Regions from separate parts of the Rossellomorea sp. ABR4_012 genome, predicted to be linked through region 2. Evidence: riboswitches for the same ligand, from Rfam matches in the RefSeq annotation. Region 2 holds a riboswitch; each other region holds the start of a gene.
The links. A riboswitch is a leader RNA that binds a small molecule or an ion and turns the genes downstream of it on or off. The one in region 2 is predicted to bind cobalamin.
Positions count from the first base shown of each region.

Region 1: another riboswitch for cobalamin. It lies ahead of ACXAFV_RS03695 (ABC transporter substrate-binding protein); the one in region 2 lies ahead of ACXAFV_RS19180 (ribonucleoside-diphosphate reductase subunit alpha).
Region 3: another riboswitch for cobalamin. It lies ahead of ACXAFV_RS21670 (acyl-CoA thioesterase); the one in region 2 lies ahead of ACXAFV_RS19180 (ribonucleoside-diphosphate reductase subunit alpha).
Region 4: another riboswitch for cobalamin. It lies ahead of ACXAFV_RS14545 (helical backbone metal receptor); the one in region 2 lies ahead of ACXAFV_RS19180 (ribonucleoside-diphosphate reductase subunit alpha).

Region 1 is NZ_JBSWVK010000001.1:740,595-744,439, forward strand. It holds gene ACXAFV_RS03680 (hypothetical protein) at 1-300, shown strand, start outside; gene ACXAFV_RS03685 (helix-turn-helix domain-containing protein) at 359-1,285, opposite strand; gene ACXAFV_RS03690 (hypothetical protein) at 1,469-1,612, shown strand; cobalamin riboswitch at 2,073-2,258, shown strand; gene ACXAFV_RS03695 (ABC transporter substrate-binding protein) at 2,393-3,379, shown strand; gene ACXAFV_RS03700 (iron chelate uptake ABC transporter family permease subunit) at 3,510-3,614, shown strand; gene ACXAFV_RS03705 (bifunctional adenosylcobinamide kinase/adenosylcobinamide-phosphate guanylyltransferase) at 3,759-3,845, shown strand, end outside.
Region 2 is NZ_JBSWVK010000005.1:212,632-216,476, reverse strand. It holds gene gndA (NADP-dependent phosphogluconate dehydrogenase) at 1-233, shown strand, start outside; gene ACXAFV_RS19190 (hypothetical protein) at 298-474, opposite strand; gene ACXAFV_RS19185 (SurA N-terminal domain-containing protein) at 879-1,643, opposite strand; cobalamin riboswitch at 2,156-2,338, shown strand; gene ACXAFV_RS19180 (ribonucleoside-diphosphate reductase subunit alpha) at 2,521-3,845, shown strand, end outside.
Region 3 is NZ_JBSWVK010000008.1:26,901-30,745, reverse strand. It holds gene ACXAFV_RS21675 (flotillin family protein) at 1-942, opposite strand, end outside; cobalamin riboswitch at 1,128-1,323, shown strand; gene ACXAFV_RS21670 (acyl-CoA thioesterase) at 1,473-1,946, shown strand; gene ACXAFV_RS21665 (SLC13 family permease) at 2,007-3,368, opposite strand; gene tcuA (FAD-dependent tricarballylate dehydrogenase TcuA) at 3,442-3,845, opposite strand, start outside.
Region 4 is NZ_JBSWVK010000003.1:296,271-300,115, forward strand. It holds gene ACXAFV_RS14530 (CvfB family protein) at 209-1,060, shown strand; gene ACXAFV_RS14535 (hypothetical protein) at 1,350-1,496, opposite strand; gene msrA (peptide-methionine (S)-S-oxide reductase MsrA) at 1,556-2,074, opposite strand; cobalamin riboswitch at 2,260-2,457, shown strand; gene ACXAFV_RS14545 (helical backbone metal receptor) at 2,678-3,616, shown strand; gene ACXAFV_RS14550 (FecCD family ABC transporter permease) at 3,579-3,845, shown strand, end outside.

The sequences.
Region 1 (3,845 bases), on a different contig from region 2:
TTATCTGCAAGCCAATGCAGAGGAATCGCTGCAAGTATCGCCCTGTCTCCGGGAGCCCTGATCGCAGGTGCGACTGGCGCTGCGGTTGTATCCAAAATCATCCGCTACGCTAAAGGTGTTGGAGGACCGATGGGGTGGATCATCGGAACTGCTGCAGGTTATGGGACAGGCTTCGTTTCAAAAGTGGCTTACGGAATCGGTAAAGGGGCATTATCCGGAAGAGGACTTTCCATTGCTTGGTCATGGGATCCGTTCAACTTCGGGACAAGAACATATATCGGTAAAGCTTCCTGGGCTTGATTCAACAAAAGGAGAATCTTCTTCGAAGATTCTCCTTTTTCATATGAGCCAGCCAGGCTTAAAGCAGGGAGAAAAGATCGTGCTCATGATTCAGCCCTTCATGTTCTTGATGCAGGTCCTCGAACGAACTGTGGGCTTTTTCACATAAATGATCATCTTTATTCAACTTGAAAATGAATTTAGCGATTAAATAGTTCTCAGCCGCGAGCTGGAACTTCCCGAGTTTCTCCATACACATCGCCTTTTGATAATACAATTCACCGAGCCCGTAAGTGGATTTCTGCTGTTTGCAATAGGAGATCCCCTGGACGGTTGTCCTCTGTGAATCTTCATATTGTTCATTCGTATAGTATGCCCTCGCCAAGTTGTAAAACAATCGTATATATATGGTGTGAGAATACGTATGGATGGTCGAATGGATATGCATCTTCGCCGTTTCAAATGTCGTAATGGCCTGCTTGATCCTGTTTAATTCAATTAATATATTCCCTTTCGTGATCAATATTTCGATTTCCCTCAGGGAGTATGTATGGGAAGACGTCTCTTTTAGGTTTAGTGCTTCTTCTGCAAGCTTTAGTGCCTTCTGCGAATCTTTTTCTACGTGGAGGGCGATGATGGATTTATTCCAGATGATGAATTGCCGGTATCTTTTTTGTTTTAACAATGGGCTGTTTTCCTCTGTTTTGATCAGCCCGTCAAGTGTCTCGTAATCCCGGCTATGGATGTATCCTCTTGCAAGCATGATGACATCTTCTATATAGTCTTTTCTCTGTGTGTCTGTTTGTTCAAAGAAGTAATTTGTATCCACGCCAAGCTTAACGGATAATTGATAGAGAACTTCTGCTGAAACGGCAATTTTCCCTTGCTCGATCTGGCTGATGAAAGCCTGTGAACAAATCCCTTCCCCAAGGTCTTTTTGAGATAAAAAAGACTTCTTGCGCAATAATTGAATCTTCTCTCCAAGGCTCATTCGAAACTCATCCATTGTGCGCTATACCTCCCTGAAACTTCCAATTAATATAAGTATTTTTATAATATCCTAAAATCCTTAACGAATAAAGACTATATTACTAGTTTCTGTACACTTATCATCCATTAAGGTGAAAACAGGAAATTAGACACTCTGCTATAGTAGTGGAAGATTAGGAATATTTAGGAGGAACAAAGGATGAAAACAAAAATTATAAAACTTATCTTATTACTGACAATCAGCATAGGGATGTTCAATGGCATTCCAATTGAAAAAGCCGGGTCTCACCTGCCTGATATTGTTCCCTTTTCGGATGAGAGAGATATTGGGCCTATGCATTAATATATCCATCCTGCAGTAGAGTATTTTCTACATTTGCAGGGTGGATTTTTTTCGGCTGGAAAGGTGGGACAGTGTCCCTGTCCCACTGAAGAGTAAAGGCGCGGAATTATTGGTACAACGTCACCCGGTCCATTTTTGTCCTCTATGAGGTTGCTTGCGTGTAATAAGTAGATTGAGGGGTGAACGTGTGGAAGGAACAGACCGATGGTTGTCATTGTATCTGCTTTTCTGCTGCTATACACTTGGGATTTTAGATCCCCCACACAAGATAAAAAACATTTCTTACCTTGTCTGTTGAAGAATAAATTTTAGAAAAATATGGTTATATATTTGAACTGTAAATAATTAGATAAACAAAGGGGGAATGTTAAAATCTATTAATGCAAAAAGAGAAAGAGAGATGGAAAATGATTCCCCTCACAACCTTTCTTGTGTATAATCTAGCTAGCGGAAAATTTAATACATATTGTCGGAAACAGGTGACTTTAGTCGAACTGAAGTCTTTAAAGGGAAGTTGGTGAAATTCCAACGCGGTCCCGCCACTGTAATTTGGGAGCCTGCTGTTAATACCACTGTACATTTGTATGGGAAGGAACAGCGGGCAATGACCATAAGCCAGGAGACCTGCCTGTTAACGTGCACCAAAAGCCTACGAGGATAGGGAAGGTGTAAATCGCATGAATTTTGAGTTTACATCAAAAATATGCCTTTTACACGTCATCTCTTTCTTCAGGAAGAGATGTTTTTTTATTTTAAGATGAAAAAAGGGGAGAAACTAACGTGAAGAAGATTAACTTACTATTTCTTGCACTGCTGCTTTCTATCGGCGTCATTGCCGGCTGCGGAAATGATGGGAACACAGATAAAGGAAATGCTGGAGGAGATTCAGCAGAGCAGGAACAAGCTGAAAATCAGGAAACGGCAGCTTTTCCTGTAACCATTAAGGATGCTGTAGATAATGAGGTAACGATTGAAGAAGAACCTGAAAAGATTGTATCCCTTATCCCTAGTAACACCGAAATTGCTTTCGAATTAGGGCTGAGTGATAAAGTTGTTGGAGTATCTGATTTTGATAACTATCCTCCTGAAGCGGCTGAAAAAGAGAAGATCGGCGGTATGGAGCTCAATGTTGAAAAGATTCTTTCCCTATCACCTGATCTGGTACTCGCCCATGGTTCGGTAATGGGATCAGCGACGGAGGCTCTCCAGCAGATAAGGGACGCTGGTATCACTGTTCTGGTCGTACATGACGCGAAAAGTTTCGAAGAAGTGTACGTTACGGTTGAAATGATCGGCAAGGCTACAGGCGCCCATAAACAGGCCGAAGAAACCATTAGGAAAATGAAAGATGATCTTCAGGCAGTGAAAGAGAAAGCAGCTGAAGTTTCAAAAGAAGAGAAAAAGAGCGTTTTTGTAGAAGTGTCTCCTGCACCAGAGATTTACACTCCTGGACGTAATACCTTCATGGATGAAATGCTTACGTTGATTAATGCTGATAATGCAGCTGCAGAACAAGAAGGCTGGGTGAAAATGAATGAAGAGGCCATCATCGCTCTGAATCCTGATGTCATTGTCACTACTTATGGGTATTACACAGAAAACCCGAAAGAATTAGTGTTAAGCAGAGAAGGATGGGAGGGCGTGCCTGCCATCAAGAATGAACAAGTATATGACGTTCATTCAGATTTGGTAACGAGAACCGGCCCTAGGTTGGTACAAGGCGTAGAGGAACTAGCAAAAGCGGTGTATCCGGATTTATTCAAATAAGATTGTAATAGTTTAGTATGCAATTTTCATTGCTGATAGGTATTGGAGTTGGCGCGAGTCCCGGTTACTGGTATTCTTTCGCTCCTCGGTGCAACGATTTTCCGTTACCCTGTCCTGCACTGTGGATCAAATGTATATCAATATCGTGAATAGATTCAAGCTGCACCGAGTGCTGTTGGCATTTCTTGTTGGAGCGTCTCTCGCAATTGCGGGAGCCGCTTTTCAAGGTTTATAGAGGGTCCGTTAGCTGATGCTTATATTATGGGAATTTCAACAGGTGTTCAGTCGGCGCGGTGATGACTCTGTTCTTTCATTTATGAAAACCTTTTCTCGGAAGATATAAGCTGAACATGTAAGGTGCAGATGGAGGGATAAGCAAATGACGGCAGAAATTATTTTTATATGTGGAGGAGTGCGGAGCGGAAAGAGCTCTTTCGCAGAAAGCAGGGCAGAATCCTATATATCT
Region 2 (3,845 bases):
TTAAGGAGATCGTGGAGAATTATCAGGACGAGGCACGTGAAGTGGTCGCGACAGCCATTAAATTGGGCATACCGGTCCCGGGGCTTGCAAGTGCGCTAGCTTATTATGACAGCTATCGTTCGGAATCGCTGCCGGCAAACCTTTTGCAGGCTCAGCGTGATTATTTCGGAGCTCACACGTATCAGCGAACGGATAAAGAAGGTACCTTTCATACAGATTGGCTAAGTAAATAAACGGATGAACGAAAAAGCCGCAGTACAATTTTAATGTACTGCGGCTTTTTTCCTCTTGAAGGGTTTATTCTTCGCTGGAGGAATCATCTTTTGTATGATGTTTCTTTTTTTCTTCCCGTTGTTCTTTCTTTAAATCTTCCAGGGGGATCGGGTCTACGTTTTGTTCACTTTCATGTTTATCGAGGATTCCTTCATGGTCCTTATTGACTTGTTCCGGGTTATCGTTTGAACGTTTGTTCATGTATTCCAACTCCTTTACTTTCTAAAGTAATGGTATTGTACACTGTACCCTTTTTCGGAAAGAGAAAACATTTTATCATAGAAAAAGAGGCTGGGGCAAAACTATATAACCACGGTCTAAAGACGAACATTCAAGGGAAGTCTCTAACACCGCAAATGATTTCCGTGCAAGACTTCGCTTTCCGCGGGTAGCCCGTGAGCCTCCTCGGCAAGCCTGCGGGGTCTCACATAAGCTACTCTTCCCGCAGGAGTCTTCGTCTTGCACTCCAATCAACCGATGGAAAGAGCTAAAATCTAAATCTACACTTAAACTAAAAAGCCGAAACTAACTTGCCAGCTAGTAGGCGAATTAGTTCGGCTTTTACTTAGGCTAAAACACTTTTGTCCCAGCCCCTTTTAAATGAGTTATATTTTCACATCTACCTTAGCGTTTTTCTTTAGCTCTTCGACGTGCTGTACAAGTTTTTCTTGTTTCTTTTGCTGTTCTAGTTGAGTCTTGATTTGAGGCTTCACTTCCTCAAACTTAGGCGCTTTCTGATCTTCGCCTTGCTGGCTGGCAAATTGGTCATAGAATTTCTTCATTTCTTCTTCTGTTACTTCTTCCACTTTAATCTCTTTTTCAACGTAGTTAGTATATTTAATGTTTTCAGCAACTTGAGTTTTTAATTTATCCATCGAGAATCCGGCTTCTTTCATTGCTTTTTCGAATTCTTTATCACTCTTGTATTGCTTTTTCACTTGGTCAAGCTGTTTGTTGATTTCTTCATCAGTTGCTTTATACCCTTTTTTGTCTGCTTGCTGCATGAGAAGGGTCTGACCTACAAGACTGTCGATTGTTTGTTTTTTGATTTGTTCAGCGGCTTTTTCGCTGGTAGGGTCTTGTCCCATCTGCTGAAACTGCATCTGAGAGGAAGTAAGGATGTTATTATAATCTTCACCCTTCAGCTTCTCGTCATTGACCACTGCAACCACTTTATCTTTGTCCACTTTTTGTTTGTCCATTTTCTTTTGCATTTCTTCCATTTGCTTTGCTTGATCTTGTTGTTCTTTACTTTTCTCTTCTGTTTTTGGTTTATCTTCAGATTGCTTTTTTGCCTCTTCTCCATTTCCGCAAGCGGCTAAGGCAATCGTCATTATTGTAATCAGTAACGCACTCATTAACTTCTTCATGTTAGTTCTCCTTTCAAAAGAGGGGATTTAAAAAAATCACTTAATGCGCATTGTATATGATTCTTATGAATAAATAAACCTTTTTGCCTCATTTAATCATTTTGTAATCACCCTGAAACACTAGGTTCGCTTATTTTTTCCTTCAGAATAGCCTTTCATTCAAAAAAAAGAGGCTGCTTACTATGGGAGATCCCGTGTAAGCAGCCCGTCAATTATTGGGGACCAAAGAATACTGTCAAACAACCTTCTATTAGGATTATAGGTTCTATACTTCTGGGTCTCAAATGACAAATACCATTGAAATCTCCCTTTACCGATGATTAATGCTCTCAATTCAGTGGTGTTCGTGGATTTTTGGAGAAAAAGATAATTATAAGCATATTTGTTCATAATTCTGCATTTAAAGTAGAGAAGGAATTTTGCTTGAAAAATAATGAAAATTAAATTATGATTAATGAGAACACAATACTTTGTGTTTTGTATGCGATTCATAACTATATATTGATTAGTTCGATTAAATCTATAAATATGGTGTCTATTAAGACTTAATAGGGAATCTGGTGAAATTCCAGAACTGTCCCCGCAACTGTAAGTGATGACGAAATAAGGAATTGCCACTATCTTGATAAAGATGGGAAGGCCTTAAAGTAGGATGAAGCACGAGTCAGGAGACCTGCCGTATTTATTACGTATGATCTTCTTCGGGAATTGGGAGGATGTGCGAGGATAGAATAATAGATATCTATACATACGTCTGTTATATCATATCATCGTTATTCAGTTAAGCCCGTCCAGTTAAGAGGATGGGCTTTTTTGTATCCTCTCCCGCAGCTTGTATAGTACGAATGAATTGAACAGATACGGGAGGAATGAAGGAATGACACTGATTGAAACAGAGAAAACATTAGATCTTGCTTGGCAGCTTTGCAGGAAGCTAAAGTCGGAATTTCCAGACTTGAACATGGATGGATTTGAAGAGAAAGTTGAGGGACTTCTTCAAGTGAAAAAGGAGGTCTCGGAGGAACAGCTTTTTCATCAAATGATCCTGACCGCTGTCGAAAGAATTTCAGCAGAAGAACCGCAATGGACATATGCAGCTGCATGTCTGTACTTGGAAAAACTGTATCTCTCCAGCAGTCAGTCCAGGAGGCTTGATCCCGCAAACCCATATCGTGATTTTTATAGCCTGTTACAAGAACTTGTTGAGAAAAAACTCTATAATCCACGCTTGCTGGAGGCGTACACCAGGGAAGAAATCCAACAGTTGGAATCTCTTTTGAACCCTTCTAAAGACAAGCTGTTTACCTATATTGGAATCGTTACACTTGCTGAGCGTTATTTAACGAAATCACATGACGGAAAAGTTTACGAACTACCACAGGAGCGATTTATGATTATCGCAATGACACTCTTGATGGATGAAGAAAAGGATCGCCGGCTCTCACTGATAAAAGAAGCATACTGGGCCCTGTCAAATCTGTATATGACCGTTGCTACACCGACTTTAGCGAACGCAGGTAAAAGCTACGGTCAGCTTTCAAGCTGTTTTATTGACACAGTGAATGATGATTTGAGGGGCATCTTTGACAGCAACACGGATGTGTCGACCTTGAGTAAAAATGGAGGGGGGCTCGGCATCTATTTAGGAAAAGTCCGGAGCAGGGGGAGTGACATCAAAGGCTTTAAAGGTGTGAGCTCGGGAGTCATTCCGTGGATGAAGCAATTAAATAATACCGCTGTCTCCGTTGACCAGCTCGGTCAGCGACAAGGTGCAATTGCCGTCTACCTGGATGTTTGGCATAAGGATATCCATTCCTTCCTGGACGTCCGGTTGAACAATGGAGACGAAAGACAGCGCACTCATGATTTGTTTACAGGTGTCTGCCTTCCGGATTTATTTATGGAAGCCGTTCAAAGAAGGGATGACTGGCATTTGTTTGATCCACATGAAGTGAGGAGAGTCATGGGATTTTCTCTGGAAGATTTTTACGATGAACTAAAAGGGGATGGATCGTTCAGGAAGAAGTACCGTCAATGTGTGGAACATCCGGGACTCACTAAAAAAACAGTGCCAGCTATTGATATTTTTAAACGAATCATGATCTCGCAGCTGGAAACGGGAACACCTTTTATGTTCTATCGGGATACTGTAAACCGTCAAAATGCCAATTCTCATAAAGGGATGATTTACTGCAGCAATCT
Region 3 (3,845 bases), on a different contig from region 2:
GACCGCTCGCTCGCGCTCAAGGAACTGGAGCGTCAATTCTTCTTCTTTTACTTCTTTTGCAAGCTTCGCTTTTTCAAGTTCATACGATTGCTCGGATTTCGCCCGGGCACGTTCTGTTTCTTCTTTAAATGCCGCATCCTTGATGTCCTTTTCCTTCTTGGATTCGGCAATGGAAATTTGACGCTTATACTCTTCTTCCTTCGCTTCCTGATCCGTCTGCGCGCGGTGAATCCGCGTTTCACGTTCAGTGTTTGCCTCGGCGATTTCTGCCTGCTTGCGTACTTCCGCGATACGCGGGCGTCCAAGGTTCTTTAAGTATCCATTTTCTTCATCGGCATCACGTATATCCGTCAAGCCGAGAGAAGTGATTTTGAAGCCCATCAGATCAAGCTGTTTCTGCGCAATCTCCGATACGTCGGCGTTGAACTTCTCCCGGTTGCTGTTGATGTCCTCGACGGTCATTTTTGATAAAATGGCCCGCAGATTACTTCCTAATACCTCAATAATTTCATCTTCAATTTCTTTTTGATCTTTACCAAGGAACTGCTCTGCATAATTGGCAATCCCGTTTAATGTATCAGCCACTTTGACCATCGCGACCGCATCAGCAACGATCGGGACCCCTCCGTTTGTGTAGACACGCGGAGTCGACAGCTTCAATTGGAAAGACGTAAGATTGACAGGTGTGCTGGTCTGGAATCGTCTCAGACGGTATCCTCCACCCCTGATGATCTTCATGGAACGTCCTTCCTGATCGGTAAAGATATTCGTTTCTTTCTCTGGATCCCCGAGTTTCGGACCCGTGATGATCAAGGCCTGATTGGACTTTGCCGTGCGGTAACGGAATCGCATCCAGAAATAATACCCGATTCCCGCAATTGCCGCTACAATCAATACAGGAATAAGGAACATAATGACACCAATGACAGTTAAAGAACCCATTCTTACATACCCCCTATTAATTTTTTGCAGTAATATTTTTTCTGCTATTAAACTGGTTATATGACTATCTACGGGAGAGGATCTGTAAAGGTTTCATAAAATTGGTAAAAAAGTCAGCAGGTTCTCTTTTTTCTGACAAAATGAATGTTAATGACGTCGAATATGGTAGAATAAAAGCGTTCACAATTTCATTATTGCTCATTGGTGAAGAGGATGTCAGTAGACCCTCTTCTTAAAAGGGAAGCTGGTGAGAATCCAGCGCGGTCCCGCCACTGTAAGGCTGAGATTTCTTATGAAGCCCACTGTTTCGTCTTCGGAACGGGAAGGGATAAGAAGTTGACGAAGCCGAGCCAGGAGACCTGCCAATCGGGAAGAACACAGAGTTCCTACGGGAGATAGGAGGGTGTTGCGCTTTATGGAACGACAAACGAGATTTCAATGGATCCCGATCGTTCGATTGGAATAGCTGCATCTTCTTTCAAAAAGGAGATGCATTTTTAATTTCAAGACTTATGGGGAGATGAAAAAAGATGGAGCAAGCTTATCCAGTTGAACGTTCACGCACGATCCAAACAAAATTGGTGCTGCCGCCGGACACGAACCACATGCAAACGATCTTTGGAGGAAAGGTATTGGCTTTCATTGATGAAATTGCGGCACTGTCAGCCATGAAGCATTCCAGTTCCGTGGTGGTCACGGCTTCGATCGATTCGGTTGATTTCCTTTCTTCTGCAACTGTCGGAGACGCGCTGAGCCTCGAAGCGATTGTGACTTCTACAGGAAGGACGTCAATGGAGGTTTATGTAAAAGTGTACTCTACCAATCTATTGACTGGTATCAAGACGTTGACGACAGAATCATTCCTTACCATGGTTGCAGTGGATGAAGACGGGAAGCCAAAGCCTGTACCGAAAGTGATTCCTGAAACGGAGGAGGAAAAAAGATTATTTAACACCGCGGTTCTGCGTAAGGAGCATAGGAAGAATCGGGCTTTGATTAAATAGGGATGGGGTATGAACAGACATCTGTTCATACCCTCTTTAACATCTTGATTGGTATCAGCCTTACCAATAAAGAAATACAGAGCATAAGATGACGGCTATCCATGCAATGGATGCAACCAGCCCTACTCGTAGCAGGTCCTTATCTGTAAAATAGCCATATGAGAAGCTAATCAAGTGTACAGGTGACTGGGTAACAAGGAAAAATCCAGGTACGCATGCAAGAAATACCGGCATTGCAATATGCATAGGTGATAAATCCGGAATCGTATGTCCAATCGTCACACTTAGGGGGAGCATGATTGTCAAAAAACCTAAGATATTCACGAATACGACTCGAATGACACTCGTGCATATAATTAAGACAAGTATGACAACCCAAGGTGGATGACCCGAAAGGATACCATTTAATCCAGCTGCCATCCAATCAATCGTATCTGTTCTAATTAACATCCCTGATACCATCAATGTAGAAGCGAAAAAGAGCATCAAATCCCAATCTATTGACTTTCTAGCTTCATCCCAATCCCATACCCCCACAAAAGGGAACACGGTAAAGCAAGCACCCATTAGGCCGACTTGAGGAATTGAGTACCCATGTACAGGCTGTGCAATCCATAAAATCAAGGTTCCCGCGATTATACACATAATTTTCTTTTCATTGATGCTCACTGGCCCCAACTCATCAATCTTCCCCTCAATTAACGTTAATAACAGCTTACGGTCTATTTTTTCTGGAGGAAAAACAATTAAAAATATTCCCCATAGGATCACAATAAACAGAAAAACAGGAATCCCAAATAGTTCAAACCACTTTAAGTAGTTCAGAGTGGGAGAAACTTCACTCATGATCCCGAAAGCATAAATAGTAGAACTGGCTCCAGTGGCAACAAAGGCACCTGAAATCGCAGCTAGATAGGCAACTCCTATGAACAGGGATTTGCCTAAATAACCGACATCCCCTATTTTTCTTAAACTTTTCATCAAACTATCCAGAACAGAGGACAATAAGCTCCCTTTCCCTACATTAGATGGGATAAGGACAGACAATACAACCATGAGTAAAAAAGAGATGAAAATCAATGCCTTCCCGGAACCCCTGGAGAGTTTTAACATATAGAGGGAAACCCTGCCCGCAAGACCTGTATTAATAAATGCCGTTGAGATAATAAACGTTGAAAACAAGAGCCAAACGATACCCGAACTAAAATAACTCAATGTTTGTTCGTAACTGAAAAAGTGAAATGAAAGAAGTAAAATCAGCAAAAGTGAGCTGAAGGCAAGCGGAAAGACTTTGCCAATCCATAATACCTGTATGATGATGAGGGCAGCGATTGCCTTCCATTTTTCATCCCAATCAAAAAGAGGTAAAAAAAACAAACCATATAAAAAGATTGAAATAACCAGTAAGAGTTGTTTTTTCATTTCCATTACTCCCATTCACCACTCAAAGGAAAAAGTCACCGAAAAACAGGTGACTTTCTTTCTTTTCAACCAATCAAGTTCGATTAATGATCTTTGAGTCCTGCTTATTGCTAAGTGCATAACGAGCAGCAGCGGAACCTGCCAATTTTCCATACACTGCACCTGACATCAATCCTGAGCCGCCAGGATAATTATGATAAAAGATTCCGCCAACCATTTCTCCTGCAGCGAAAAGCCCGGACAGTGGTTTATTATCTCTATTCAGTACTTCTCCGAATGAATTAACACGCAGCCCGCCAAATGAAAACGTAATACCGCAAGTTACCGGGAATGCATAGAAAGGTCCTTCTTCAATCTTTAATGCCCAGTTCGTCTTTTCTGGTGTTATACCAACGGTCTTCTTTCCATCTTTCTCAGTTGGATTGTATTCTCCATCTTGTACTGCCGCATTATAATCTTCGATTGTTTGAAGAAATT
Region 4 (3,845 bases), on a different contig from region 2:
TAAGCTATGGGTCCCTGCATACAACCCGCAAATGAATATTTTGGAATCCACAAATTTATTATTTTCAAAATACATTTACTACTTCCTGCAGAAAATAAGCACTATACATATAGAAGAAAAAAAGATATATTAATTCAATATACACGATGTGTAATGAGCGGATGAATGCTATTACCATTTGAATTGGAGGAATTTGATCATGTCTTCATTGAAACCGGGAACAGTAGAAGAATTATATGTCGACCATGAAGTGCAGTACGGCTTCTTTTTAACAAATGAACATGAAGATCGCGTACTGCTGCATCATTCAGAAATAACAGATGATATTCAAGAGGGGGATACAGTCAAAGTATTTCTCTATCACGATAAGGATGTCAGGCTGACAGCAACCATGCGTATTCCAAAGATACAGGCAGGAGCTTATGGATGGGCTGAAGTAGTAGATAAGCGCGAAGATTTAGGTGTGTTTGTCAATATCGGACTTCCTAAAGATATTCTTGTATCTGCAGATGATCTTCCAAAGTTCCTTTCCTTATGGCCGGAGCCGGGCGACCAATTGTTCATGTCATTAAATCGGGACAAGCAGGACCGTTTATACGGAAAGCTTGCAACGGAAAATATCATTGAGCAAGTGTCGAGAAGAGCATCCAAGGAAATGCTGAATGCGAAGGTCCAAGGCAGGGTTTACCGTCTTTTGAAAGTAGGTACCTTCTTTTTATCCGAACAGGGATACCGTTGTTTTGTACATGAGAATGAACGGAAGCAAGAGCCGAGACTGGGAGAGTTGGTTGAAGGAAGAGTCATCGATGTAAAGGATGATGGAAACCTGAACGTCTCATTCCTCCCGCTCAAACAAGATAAGATGCATGATGATGCAGGTGTGATACTGGCGTACCTTCATCAACGGAATGGCGCGATTCCGTTCTGGGACAAGAGTCAGCCGGATGAAATAAAGGAACGCTTCAATATGAGCAAGGCTTCCTTTAAACGTGCGGTCGGGAAACTGATGAAAGAAAACAAAGTATATCAAGAAGAAGGCTGGACGTATTTGAAGAAGTAGAAAGTAAAAAGGAGCGCGGAATTATTCGCCTCCTTTTTTTGATTGTATAAATGATTTCCTATAAAAAAGATTGGGCTTTAGTAAATGATTCGGTTGGGGGGACATAGGAAGGTTTGAGTTAAAAGCGGAGGCTTGCTAAGGCTGAATGACAGCACATGGGATATGAAAAAATGTAACAGAACCGAGAAAATCTAGCGATTGATGGCTTTTCTTGGTGGAGGATTTCCCCGGTTCCTTCTTCTTAACTTATACAAAAGTTATCATACTATTCGTTTTGGGCTCGACCTATTTACTCTCTGTCTTTTTTTTCCTCACCTTGCTCTGCATTTTTGTAATTCACTTTGTCTTCATCAGGGTAGGGATCGAAAAAATTGACTGCCTTTCCTGGCCCTTCGAATCCGATTACTTGTTCCTTGTCTTGATTTTGTTTTTTCATCAAAAAACCCCCTTTCTTCACATCTAGTTTGTGAGAAAGGGGAGACTTTCATGCGCAGGCTATGACTCCCAGTGATTACTGATGAATTCATCCCTGCCGGATACTTTGCGGTCAGCTTTATACTCTTCAGGATTTTTTTTATAAAACTTTTGGTGATAATCTTCAGCAGGGTAGAAAGGTGCTGCAGGCAGGATCTTTGTCACGATCGGCTTTGTGAATCGTCCGCTGTCTGTAATTCTTTGTTTGGATTCTTCTGCCGCACATCTTTGTTCATCATTATGATAAAAGATGGCGGTGCGATACTGATCCCCGCGGTCATGAAATTGCCCGCCGTCATCAGTTGGGTCGATTTGGGGCCAGTATAGGTCCAATAGATCCCGATATGGGAATACGGAAGGGTCAAATGTGATTTGAACCACTTCATAATGTCCGGTTTGTCCTTCTTTTATTTCTTTATATGTGGGATTTTCAACGTGTCCGCCTGAATAACCAGACACTACATCAATGATTCCGGGTAATTCATCAAAAGGTTTTACCATGCACCAGAAACAGCCACCGGCAAAAGTAGCACGTTCGATTTCTTTCTTCATTCCAAACAAACCTCCTGCAACTATTTGCTGCTGTAATGTAGTAAAGATATTTTAGATTGAACAAATTTTATCACTTTCACATCGTGTTTGACAATCAAAAAAACTGTGACACTAATACAAAAAAATATTTACCGGACATAAAAGCTCCTGTATAATTCATGTGAACGGAAAATTACATAGTTGAATGATCGGGTGAAGCGGAGTATGTTTTCATATTCCAGCGCTTCTTAAAAGGGAAGTTGGTGCAACTCCAACGCGGTCCCGCCACTGTAAATGGGAGCAAGCTGCAATGAACCACTGTACATATGTACGGGAAGGTGCAGCAAGCAATGACCATGAGCCAGGAGACCTGCCTGACATCTTTGACACTGGTACTACGCGGATAGGAAGGTGTAACATGCATGCATGGCATTTACATAATGGTCCTAATTGCATATTACACAGCATCGCCTTTTCGGGGATGTTTTTTTATTTGTCTCTAAGTAGGGTTTGATCGATGCATGTTCAACTCCTCAAACATTCAGGTAAGGGAAAGAGCGCAGCGATCATTCTGAAAGCGGTTTAAATGATGAGGGAAGAAGGAGAGAAACAATGAAAAAAATCAGTAGTTTGATAATTATTTTAATGCTGTCTGTATTATTGGCTGCTTGTGGAAATGAGCCTGAGAATCAAAAGGCAGGGGAAGGTACTGAAGAGAAATCTGTTGACCAGTCCATTCAAGTGAAAGATGCTTTAGGTGATGAAATCACGTTGGAATCCAAACCCGAACGAATCATTTCGTTAATTCCCAGTAATACGGAAATACTATTTGAACTGGGTCTTGGTGAAAATGTCGTGGGAGTGACAGATTTCGATAACTATCCCGAAGAAGCTGCTGCAAAAGAGAAAATTGGAGGAATGGAATTCAATGTTGAGAAAATCATCAGCCTCAATCCAGAGCTTGTGCTTGCACATGAGTCTACGGCAGTGAGTGCGAAAGAAGGATTAAATCAATTACGTGACTCAGGAATCAACGTATTCGTGGTCAGGGATACACAGAAAATAAATGAAGTATACACAATCATAGAGAATATTGGTAAGCTGACCGGAACGACAAAGGAAGCGGAAAAGCTTGTATCTTCTATGAAAAAAGATCTTCAAGAACTTAAATCAAAAGCAGAAGAAGTTGAGCAGCAGAAGAAGGTGTACGTGGAAGTGGCTCCTGCACCGGACATTTACTCAACAGGAAACAATACCTTTATTAATGAGATGCTTGAATTGATTAATGCAGAAAATGCTTTGAAAGATCAGGAAGGATGGATCGCCGTCAATCAAGAGGAGGTCATCGCAGCGAATCCTGATGTCATTATTACCACATACGGTGATAACGAACAGGTCATGACCCGGGATGGCTGGCAGGGTATCAATGCAGTGAACAATGAACATGTTTATGATGTAAATCCTGATCTAGTGACCCGTACTGGTCCTAGATTGGTAGAAGGAGTAGAGGAAATTGCCAAGTCTGTTTATCCGGAGATATTTACAGAATAGAATATGGATCATTTATCTGCTGGCATTGAGTATTCTTATCCTATCTTTATTGATCGGGATATCGATAGGAACTGTAAAGGTTCCCATCATTGATATCCTTAAGATCATCAGTGCCGAAATGTTTGGGAACGGCTCAGCGGGGGCTGTCGACCCCATGCATTCAAACATTGTATTTTCCATTCGTTTACCCCGTGTTTTATTGGCTTTACTAGTTGGGAGCTCCTTAGCG